One region of the Vibrio panuliri genome, then DNA from elsewhere that is predicted to be linked to it. Evidence: riboswitches for the same ligand, from Rfam matches in the RefSeq annotation. Region 1 holds a riboswitch; the other holds the start of a gene.

Evidence for each region. A riboswitch is a leader RNA that binds a small molecule or an ion and turns the genes downstream of it on or off. The one in region 1 is predicted to bind thiamine pyrophosphate.
Region 2: linked by a shared signal. The riboswitch ahead of thiD (bifunctional hydroxymethylpyrimidine kinase/phosphomethylpyrimidine kinase) and the one ahead of thiC (phosphomethylpyrimidine synthase ThiC) in region 1 are both predicted to bind thiamine pyrophosphate.

The regions. Positions count from the first base shown of each region.
Region 1 is NZ_AP019654.1:3,202,338-3,208,044, forward strand. It holds gene GZK95_RS14735 (thiazole synthase) at 1-231, opposite strand, end outside; gene thiS (sulfur carrier protein ThiS) at 234-443, opposite strand; gene GZK95_RS14745 (HesA/MoeB/ThiF family protein) at 436-1,209, opposite strand; gene GZK95_RS14750 (thiamine phosphate synthase) at 1,199-2,452, opposite strand; gene thiC (phosphomethylpyrimidine synthase ThiC) at 2,452-4,389, opposite strand; TPP riboswitch at 4,544-4,642, opposite strand; gene crcB (fluoride efflux transporter CrcB) at 4,705-5,088, opposite strand; tRNA gene GZK95_RS14765 (tRNA-Trp) at 5,607-5,683, opposite strand.
Region 2 is NZ_AP019655.1:5,679-11,385, reverse strand. It holds gene GZK95_RS14975 (ABC transporter ATP-binding protein) at 1-604, shown strand, start outside; gene GZK95_RS14970 (ATP-binding cassette domain-containing protein) at 601-1,533, shown strand; gene GZK95_RS14965 (transcriptional regulator) at 1,530-2,003, shown strand; TPP riboswitch at 2,213-2,322, shown strand; gene thiD (bifunctional hydroxymethylpyrimidine kinase/phosphomethylpyrimidine kinase) at 2,414-3,265, shown strand; gene GZK95_RS14955 (ABC transporter ATP-binding protein) at 3,201-4,004, shown strand; gene GZK95_RS14950 (ABC transporter permease) at 4,045-4,797, shown strand; gene GZK95_RS14945 (ABC transporter substrate-binding protein) at 4,818-5,707, shown strand, end outside.

The sequences.
Region 1 (5,707 bases):
TGCGCCCGAAGTATTGGGTAGCAAATTAACACCTGAGCTCACTAATGGTTGAAGGATATCATCGTGTTTGTCGTGCACATCGACTCGCTTTAATGCCATGGTTGCCAGTTGTGAGCCCGATGCCTCAATTGCTTCAGACATAATCGTGCTATTTGCAAACTTACCCGTGCCAGTAAACAAACGGGACTCAAAGGTTTTATCTGCTATTTTTAACGGCTTAGTGAAACTCATGGCTAACCTCCCGCGATGGCTTGAAAGAGTGAAATAGCATCCCCTTGGCTTAGCGTCGTCGCCGACCATTTAGTGCGTGGGATGATTTGATTATTGATAGCAAAAACACAGCCTTGTTGCGGTAACGACAAAAGGTCGATCACTTGTTCGAGATTGCTTTCCGCTTTTATGCTCTGTACTTGCTGATTAATCGTGATAGTGATTTCAGTCATAGTTCGCTTCCTTGATCTTATCTCCACAAATAGCGCACTCTTCATCTTGGGGAATAGCGAGTCTTTGCCACTGCATAGACTTACCATCAAATAAGTGAATCTCACTGGTTTCAAACAGGAACTGGCCTAAGGAAAGCTTTTGAATTGCCGCTAAGGCTTGATAGTTCCCTAGCGTTCCCACAACCGGACCAATGACACCGCTATTGACGCAAGAGTGATCGGAATTTAGTTCATCAAATGGATATAGGCAGCGGTAGCAACTCTTGTCTTGTTGATAATCGAAGACTGAGAACTGGCCTTGCCAGCCAATTGCTGAAGCAGAGATTAGTGGCGTGCGTTGAGTGTAGCAGACGCGGTTAACAACTTGGCGCGTGGCAATATTGTCACTGCAATCCAGCACGACATCCGCCAGCATCACCTCGAGGCTAAGCTGAGATTCATCCATCCGTTTAGCGATACTACGCAAGCTCACTTCCGGATTAAGCTGAGATAATTGACGCGAAATGGCGCAGACCTTGTTAGTGCCAATGTCATAATCTCGGTAAGCCACTTGCCGCTGTAGGTTGCTCTGATCCACATGGTCGTCATCAACTAATACCAGTCGCCCAACACCGGCTGCGGCTAAGTAGAGCGCAGCCGCACTACCTAGACCACCACAACCGATGATAAGGACATGGGATTGAAATAGACGCTGCTGACCCGCCTCGGTAATTTCTGGCAGAGCTACTTGACGTTGATAACGGAGAAACTGTTCATCAGTTAACATCCATCACCTCCTCTGTCGACAAGACTCCACTTTGCATAATGTCATCAAACTGTCGAATAACATCTTGGGGTGATTCAGCCTGTGTCAACGCTCTTACCACCGCTAAACTGGTCACGCCACACCGCCATACCTGTTCAGCATTAGTCAGATCTATCCCTCCGATTGCCACGGTGGGATAACCAAACTGACACTCTGTGTTTACCTTCGGTATAGTGTTAATCAACGCCTGATATAAGGCTAACCTGACTAAACCTTGCGGTTTTGAGGGCATCTGTTTGGTTGTGGTAGGGAAAATATGACCAAGAGCGATATAGCTAGGCTTAAGTTGCACAATACGTAGCAACTCATAGTAGCCATGCGTCGATAAACCTAAACGAATATCAGCCCTGTGCAATTGAGAGATATTGGCAACTTCAAGATCTTCTTGCCCCAAGTGAACACCATAAGCTCGGTGTTTAACCGCTAGTTGCCAGTAGTCATTGATAAAGACTTGAGCTTGATGTCGCTTGCCGAGTTCAATCACGTCTATGATTTGCTGTTCTAAATCTGGAACATTGGGGTCTTTAACCCTTAATTGGATGGTCTTAATGCCTAACTTCAGCAGTTTTTCCACCCACTCAACGTTATCCACGACAGGATACAACCCCAACTGAGTCTCATCGACATTACCAAATGGCTGTTGGAATGAGGAGGCAATCCATCCCACAGAAATGCCTAACGCTTTGTGTTCAAGCACTGGTTGGGGAAAATATTGGTAGTCACTTGGCCATGTTTCACGTGAAACATTCATCTTGCTACGAGCAAGAGTCAGAGAGTCTTCAAGGGGGAAATCAAGACTAAGTAAAGCCACTATCCAAGCTAGATGGCAATCGTATTCTGATGGTTGTGATTCAACCATATAAGCAAGAGCACGAGTTTTCACACTCTGCGAATGAGTCCAAATATCTAGCCAGCGAGCACCATCGCGCATACCTAGATAAACCGTATTCGATTTAATTGGATGGTTTAATTGATCGCTGTGATACTCGATATAACAGTCACAATCCCTTGATGAACATGACCAAAGATCACTGCCAATAACAAGTTCTGACTGCTCGGTTTGAATCAACAGATATTGAGTCGAGCTTACTCCCAGTTCAATATGACCAATAGCCAAACCTTGCTGTTTGGCTAATATAAGGGCTTGTTGAATCTCACCAGTTAACTCAATCTTACTCGATGGAACCAGTATAGAGACCGTCATTACTCTGCCTCTGAACTGACTGCTGGATGATAAAGTTCCGAGCCAGTCGCACGGAACTCCGCTGACTTCTGGCGCATACCTTCCAATGGATCGTTGAGCATTTTTATCTCAATAGCTTGATCAGCCGCGACCTGCTCCGTGTCTTTCGCATATTCACGAACTTCTTGAGAAATCTTCATTGAACAGAATTTGGGGCCACACATAGAACAAAAATGCGCAACTTTACCCGACTCTTGTGGGAGTGTTTCATCATGGAAGCTACGCGCCGTCTCTGGATCAAGTGACAGATTAAACTGATCTTCCCAACGGAACTCAAAACGAGCTTTTGACAAAGCATTATCACGTACTTGTGCACCAGGATGCCCTTTCGCTAGATCCGCAGCATGTGCAGCCAACTTGTAAGTAATCAAGCCCGTCTTAACATCTTCTTTGTTTGGTAAACCAAGATGCTCTTTCGGGGTGACATAGCAAAGCATGGCACAGCCATACCAACCAATCATCGCCGCCCCAATCCCAGAAGTAATATGGTCATAGCCCGGAGCAATATCTGTAGTCAGAGGACCAAGAGTGTAAAATGGCGCTTCATGACAGTGCTCAAGCTGTTCTTCCATATTTTCTTTGATCATATGCATAGGCACATGCCCTGGACCTTCAATGATCACTTGCACATCATACTCCCAAGCTATCTTGGTTAGCTCTCCCAGCGTTCTGAGCTCGGCAAATTGCGCTTCATCATTCGCATCAGCGATTGAACCCGGTCTAAGGCCATCACCAAGAGAGAGTGCAACATCATACTTAGCGCAAATTTCACAAATCTCGCGGAAATGGGTGTAGAGAAAGCTTTCCTGATGATGAGCTAAACACCACTTAGCGATAATAGATCCACCGCGAGAAACAATCCCAGTCACACGTTTTGCCGTCATCGGTACATAGCGTAAAAGCAGACCTGCATGGATAGTAAAGTAATCGACCCCTTGCTCAGCTTGCTCGATAAGCGTGTCTCTCATCACTTCCCAATTGAGGTTTTCGGCGATACCGTTCACTTTTTCAAGAGCCTGATACATTGGAACCGTGCCAATCGGTACCGGGCTATTGCGTAGAATCCACTCTCGCGTTTCATGAATATTGCGACCAGTAGAGAGATCCATAACGGTGTCGCCTCCCCAACGGGTAGACCAAACCAGTTTCTCCACTTCTTCTTCAATCGATGAGGTGACCGACGAGTTACCAATGTTAGCGTTAACTTTGACTAAAAAGTTACGCCCAATAATCATGGGTTCCGACTCTGGGTGGTTAATATTAGACGGAATAATTGCCCGCCCTTCTGCAACCTCATTACGTACAAACTCAGGAGTAATATCTTTGGGTAAGTTAGCGCCGAAACCTTGACCTGCGTGTTGTTGAACTAAGACTTCATCTCGATAACGAGCGCGCCCCATATTTTCACGCAAAGCGATATATTCCATTTCTGGTGTAATAATGCCTTGGCGAGCATAGTGAAGTTGAGTTACACATTTACCGTCACTAGCACATCTTACTCGTGGTAGATTACCGTAACGAAGTTGATCAAGAGTTTCATCAGCTAAGCGTTCTTTGGTGTAAACCGAACTCACATCATCAAGGATTTCTGTATCATTACGCTCTTCAATCCATCGCTCACGAAGCTTCGGTAAGCCACTGTAGAGGTCAATTTGATGCTCAGGATCGGTATAGAGGCCAGATGTATCATAAACACGTATAGACTCGTTAGGCTCGAATACAGGGGCTTCTTTGCTGCCTCCTACAAGGCTATCTGCCAATGAGATTTCACGCATTGGTACTCGAATATCAGGGCGGGAACCCTCAACGTACACCTTATGTGAATTTGGGTAAGGCTGTACTGAGAGAGTATCAATAAATTGTTTAGCTTCCAGTCTCGCTTGCTTGCGACTCGACATAGCATTTTTCCTTGCTCATTTTATATAAACGTATGGGATAAAAATGCTTGGCGGAACGGTATGACAAGAGGTATCGAAAATTAGGTTATAGCAACCTAAGCACAACATCGATATGTTGATAGGAACACTAGGGGAAATAGAAAACTCCCTAGGTATAATATCTTCTCCTGTTCCCTTCGCAGATTCTAATCTGATCAGGTTCAACGGATCCCGAATTAACGGTCTCAGCCCAATGGCACTCCGACAAGTGATGCAATTATAAGCATTTGGTCGGTCTAAACCAAGCCGACCTGTGCGAAAATATTTAAATTATTGTTAAGATTTCATCAGCAATTGAAAACCCAGCCACGCCGCTGAAATGCTCAAAAACACGTTAAGCAGTACGTTTAGGCCCATCTTAAAGAATGCTCCTTGCTGCATTAGCAAAACATTGTCCATTGAGAAAGTCGAGAATGTAGTTAGCGCCCCAAGAAACCCAAGGCCAATGATCTGGCGCCAAGGTTCTATCGACATAATCTCACTTTCAAAGGCTGCGATCAGCAAACCCATAATGAACGAGCCCACTACGTTAACGGTCAACGTACCGTATGGAAAACCACGTCCTAATAATGTGACGCATAGTTCTGAGACTAAGTATCGTGAACATGCACCAAACGCACCACCCAGTGCGATAAACCCTAAAATGGAAAGCTGTCCCATAAATCCCCCAAAACTGTTAGTGGCTATATTGTAGCCATAACAGACAGAATTTCGAGCCTACAAACTAAATATTCACCCGATAAAAGCTTATAGATTGAAAAAGTTACAGTAGTCACTTTAACGGGAATATAAAGGCGAATGTATGGTTTGGAAAGCTGCGCGACGAATTTGGCAGAAGAACTAGAGAATGTAGAGATGGGAATTAAGAGTCGAAAAACAAAGTACCACAGATACAGAGTGTTCCAATTTATTTTCTAATAGATACGAAAAAGCCCCGACATTTCTGCCGAAGCTTTCGAAGATGGTAGGGGTGAAGAGATTCGACCGGGCTGGCGCCCCAGCTCCCAACACTCGCTTTGAAAAAGCGATAGATGCGAAAAAGCCCCGTCTTTCGACGAGGCTTTCGTATATGGCAGGGGTGAAGAGATTCGACCGGGCTGGCGCCCCAGCTCCCAACACTCGCTTTGAAAAAGCGATAGATGCGAAAAAGCCCCGTCTTTCGACGAGGCTTTCGTATATGGCAGGGGTGGAGAGATTCGAACTCCCAACACGCGGATTTGGAATCCGCTGCTCTGCCAATTGGAGCTACACCCCTAAATGTCTCTACATCGTGATAGTT
Region 2 (5,707 bases), on a different replicon from region 1:
TGAAGGACGAGATCTCCTAAAATTGCCTGAAGCTGAGTTCAACACCATTCGCTGGAGCGAGATTGCGATGGTGTTCCAAAGTGCAATGAACTCATTAAACCCCGTATTGCCAGTACAAGAGCAGTTTGCTGATGTACTGCGTCATCATCAAGGGATGAGCGAAGAGCAAGCAAAAAAACGCGCTGAACAGTTACTCGATCTGGTCAATATCCCACGGGAACGCTTAACCGAGTACCCACACCAATTTAGTGGCGGCATGCGCCAACGTCTTGTGATTGCGATTGCGCTGTCACTCAACCCAAAAATGATCATTATGGACGAGCCAACCACGGCATTGGATGTAGTGGTGCAACGCGAGATCTTGCAGCAAATCTACCAACTGCGTGAAGAGTTTGGTTTCTCGATCTTGTTTATCACCCACGATCTAGCCCTGATGACTCAGTTATGTGATCGCATTGCGATCATGCGTCATGGCGAGATTGTTGAAGTGAACAGTTCAAAGGCCATTCGCGAAAATCCTCAGCACGCCTATACCCAAAAACTATGGGCATCATTCCCTAATATCCACCAAGGAAAGCATCAATCAGAAGGAGCACTGGCATGAGTGAACCAATCGTTCAAGTTAATGATATTGTAAAAGAATTTTCAATCGGTGGCGGGTTTTCTTCAGTTGAGCGCTTTCGAGCATTGCAAGGAGTTAGTTTTAATCTTCATCGGGGGCGAACTTTAGCATTAGTCGGAGAATCTGGCTGTGGTAAAAGTACTTGTGCACGTTTGATCACTAAGGTGTACCCTGCCACCAGCGGCGAGATCCTCTTTAAAGGTCGTAATATCAATGAGATCAATAGCCGAAAAGATCTGCTTGATTACCGCAGCAAGGTACAAATGGTATTTCAAGATCCATTTGGTTCATTGAATCCAACCCACACGATTGAGCATCACCTCACTCGTCCACTCAAGATCCACAAGCAAGTAAAGAGCAACCAAGAGATCCCTGCTCGCTTAGATGAACTACTCAAGCTGGTGGAACTTGCCCCTGATACCTTGCAAAAATTCCCTCATGAACTCAGCGGCGGTCAGCGTCAAAGGGTTAACTTAGCGCGCGCACTGGCTGTGGGAGCAGAAGTCATCCTTGCTGACGAACCAACCTCAATGCTCGATGTTTCAATCCGCCTTGGTGTACTTAACCTAATGCAGCGGATGAAAAAAGAACTTGGGATCGGTTTTTTATATATTACTCATGACCTTGCCACTGCGCACTACATCGCAGAAGAGACCGCGGTAATGTACAAAGGACAAATCGTTGAATGGGGGGATACGCAAGCCATTCTAACCAATCCACAGCATCCATACACCAAACTGCTTATCTCTGCTGTGCCAGACCCAGATTTACCATTTGGTCATTTGGTCGAAACTGAACCAAACTATTCTCAAGAAGCCGATGAAATTCGCGCCACCAGCGCAATAGTGCAGCAAGGTGTTAAGCAAATCGGTGAAAATCACTTTGTAAAGCAATGGGATAACGCAGCATGATCACATTAGAATCGTGGCTAGAAAAGATCACTGACTGGTATCAAAACCGGAAGCATGATCAAGATGAAACTTTGCAAAAGTTGATCCTTTCTGCGCCCGATTCTATTTGGGGCCCAGAGGTTACCGAGCAACAAAGCAAAGCGATAGCGTGTTGGTTAGACGGCTGTCTACGTCTGTTTCAATCCATGCGCTATCAAGACCCAACCAAAGCGTACCCATTCCTGCAACTTGCTAGTAGTAAGTTGCAGGCGACGGCCAGTCAACCTATCGCAGATATCGAACTGCGTGATTGGTCTATGAAACGTTTACAGCACCTTACTGTGCTTGCACTTGAGTTTTGCAACCAACAACCACAAGCGGATTGGCAACAAGAGTCAACCATGTTGATAGAGTCGCATGTGCAGTTTATGGCAGCACACAGCTGGAATGAACCTCGAAAGCATGATCAAGGAAACCGCCGCATTCACTGATCGTGCTGTCGTGTTCGACCCTCCCCTTGATCATATTTCCGTATTTCTCGCCATGCTTCCGATAGTTTAAAGGCTTGGCAGCCAACCAACCTTTCTCAATTCCTGAAGCTAAAAGCAATCAATCAAGTCTTCAATACTCAAGTGACTGCACGATGCAGGATTCCGTGGCTCTATCGGTAGCACATTGATGAGCTTACTGTTAATATCTGAGCACATAGTCGGGGGGCCAAAGCAAATATGCGGCGGCTGAGATCGAATTTCGAGACCCGTTGAACCTGATTCAGTTAGCACTGACGTAGGGAACTATCAACACTTTGCCACACGCAGTCCGCGCAACCCAACCCGCTTGGGTGCGATCCGTCTTGATTGGTCAGGGTCATAGTTCCTATACATCAGTAATAGGAGCGACCATGGCGCAAACTTGTCATACCCAAACACCGATTGTACTTACCATCGCAGGCTCAGATAGTGGCGGCGGTGCAGGCATTCAGGCCGATATCAAAGCCATATCCGCAACAGGAAGTTATGCCTGCTCAGTGATCACAGCCATCACATCGCAGAACACTCAAGGCGTAAGTGCCATCTTCCCTATTCCACTGGAACATGTCGCAAGTCAGCTTGATGCCGTATTTACCGATCTCAATATCGTAGCGGTAAAAATCGGCATGTTGGCCGACTCAAACATTATTGAGGTGGTCGCAAGCAAAATTAAACAGTACCAACCACAACACTTGATTGTTGACCCTGTGATGGTCGCGACCAGCGGGGATCTTTTGTTAGAACAATCGGCGATCAGCACACTAAAAAGTCAACTGCTTCCCCTCGCCGACATCATTACACCAAATTTACCAGAAGGCGCTGCTTTAACGGAGCAATCTGTCCCTCAGTCTGAGCAAGCAATGAATGCGATGATCGCGGATTTACGGGCGCTGGGAGCGGGAGCGGTGTTACTGAAAGGCGGACATTTAGAACACGATCAAAACAGTAACGATCTCTTGATCACCCGCGACTCAGTTGAACTTATCAGTGCTAAACGTCATGCGACGAAAAACACCCACGGCACCGGGTGTACCCTCTCCTCGGCGATCGCTTCCTATCTTGCTCAAGGCAATGATGTCACTCAATCGGTCAAACTGGCAAAAGAGTATATTTCACAGGCTATCGCCCATGCAGACGAATTAGCCGTGGGGCAAGGTCATGGTCCGGTGCATCATTTCTTTGCTGGGTCGAACTTTGGCAAAGGCAGTCAACACCGTGACTAGCGTTGGTATAGCTCTCAAAAACAAAGGGTTGAAGTATAAAGATAGCCCTGTAGCAACACTTGATCAGGTGAACATTGACTTTCCAGCAGGTCAATGGACAGTCCTGCTTGGTCGCAGTGGTTGTGGCAAAACGACCCTACTGCGCTACCTTGCAGGTTTACTCGATAATAAGCTAATCGAAAACGGAGATTTAACCACCAGTGACGGTCTACCGCTCAGTCACCGTATCGCTTACATGGCGCAACAAGATTTGTTGTTACCTTGGCTAAATGTGCGCGATAACGTCTGCTTAAGCGCCCGTTTTAGCAACGTCAGCCTCAAGAGCCAATACGCGAAGGCCGAGCAGCTACTCAAGCAAGTTGGATTGTTTGAGTATGCCGACACAAAGCCCGAACAACTATCTGGTGGGATGCGCCAACGTGTCGCGCTCGCACGAACCTTAATGCAGCAGCAACCTATCGTGTTAATGGATGAACCCTTTTCTGCACTCGATGCTGTCACCCGACATAAGCTTCAAACCTTAGCGGCGGATTTATTGAAAGATAAAACAGTCGTGTTAATCACCCACGATCCTCAAGAGGCGGTACGTTTGGCAGATCAGCTTTACGTCCTGCAAGGCGCTCCAGCACAAGCTAGAGAACTGACGGTACCACGAAGTAACCCACCAAGAGTGCTTGACGCAGAATGTGCAGAACTACAACAAGCGATCTTAGATCAATTGGAGCAAGACTATGAGTAAGCACAGCACAGGGACATCGGTGCTAGACGCACAGACCACCATGACACGGTCAACCTCGCCCATCGTTCGCTTAATGCTAACCACACTTATCCTGTTCGCACTTTGGCAGTTGGTTGTCGTGGTCTTTGCTCTGCCGAGCTTTATCTTGCCAGCGCCCCTAGAAGTGCTCGAAAAGCTGGTATCACGTCATGAGATTCTGCTCAAGCACACTTGGGTTACCGCGCAAGAGATATTGCTTGGGCTGATGTTGGGACTATCAATGGGCTTGTTGTTTGCGCTGCAGATGTTGCTCTTTGCGCCGCTCAGACGCTGGTTGCTACCTATCTTAATCGCCAGTCAAGCGATACCCGTATTTGCGATTGCCCCTATTCTGATGCTGTGGCTCGGCTATGGCATCGCGTCGAAAGTCGTGATGGCGGCGATAATTATCTTCTTCCCGGTGACCACATGCTGCTATGACGGTTTGCGTAACACCCCATCTGGCTATCTCGACTTAGCGAAAACAATGGGGGCATCAAAATGGCAACGGCTCCGCCATATTCAGTTCCCTGCCTCTCTACCGACATTGGCATCTGGTATTCGCGTTGCTGTCGTTATCGCGCCGATTGGTGCGGTCGTCGGTGAATGGGTGGGATCCAGTGCAGGACTTGGCTACCTGATGTTACAAGCCAATGCGCGCATGATCATCGATGAAATGTTTGCCGCACTGTTTATTCTCGCCGCACTTTCTATCGCTCTCTACTTCATCAGCGATGCACTGCTGAAAAAAGCCATTCCATGGGAAAACAAGTAAGCTCAACACAAGGAACTCAAATGAACCAACATAAGATGATAAGCGCTGCAGCCCTACTGAGCGCACTCCTATCCAACAACGTTTTGGCACAAGACAAACAACTCACCTTGATGCTCGATTGGTTTGTTAACCCAAATCACGGTCCTATCGTTATTGCACAAGAGCGTGGTTACTTTAAACAACAAGGACTTGAGGTCGATATCCAAGAGCCAGCAGATCCAAGTACCCCACCGAAATTGGTCGCTGCGGGTAAAGTGGATATGGCGATCTCCTATCAGCCTAACCTCACCATTGACGTTGCTGCCGGTTTACCACTGATACGCTCCGCCACATTGATCGCGACCCCTCTTAACACTCTGATGGTGCTCGATAACGGTAAAAACGAACAACTAAGTGATTTAAAAGGCAAGAAAATCGGTATCGCAATTGCAGGTAACGAAGAAGCCACCATCGGCACCATGCTTTCTCAGGCTAACGTTAAGTTCTCCGATGTTGAAATTATCAATGTTGGCTGGGCACTATCTTCATCATTGGCATCGGGAAAAGTCGATGCAATATGGGGTGGATTACGTAACTTTGAAACCAACCAACTCGCGCTTGAAGGGTATGCGGCCAAAACCTTTTACCCTGAAGAACATGGCGTTCCAGCCTACGATGAGTTGGTATTTGTCGCCAATGCTAACCATTATGACAAACAAGCTATCCAAGCATTCAACAAAGCGCTGGAACAAGCAACTACCTACATCGTCAATCACCCTAAGCAGTCATGGCAAGAGTTTGTCGCTTATTCCCCCGACACGCTAGATAACGAACTGAATAAGCGTGCTTGGAACGACACGTTAACCCGTTTTGCACTTCGCCCTGCCGCTGTTGATCTCAAACGTTACGATGATTACGCACAGTTTATGTA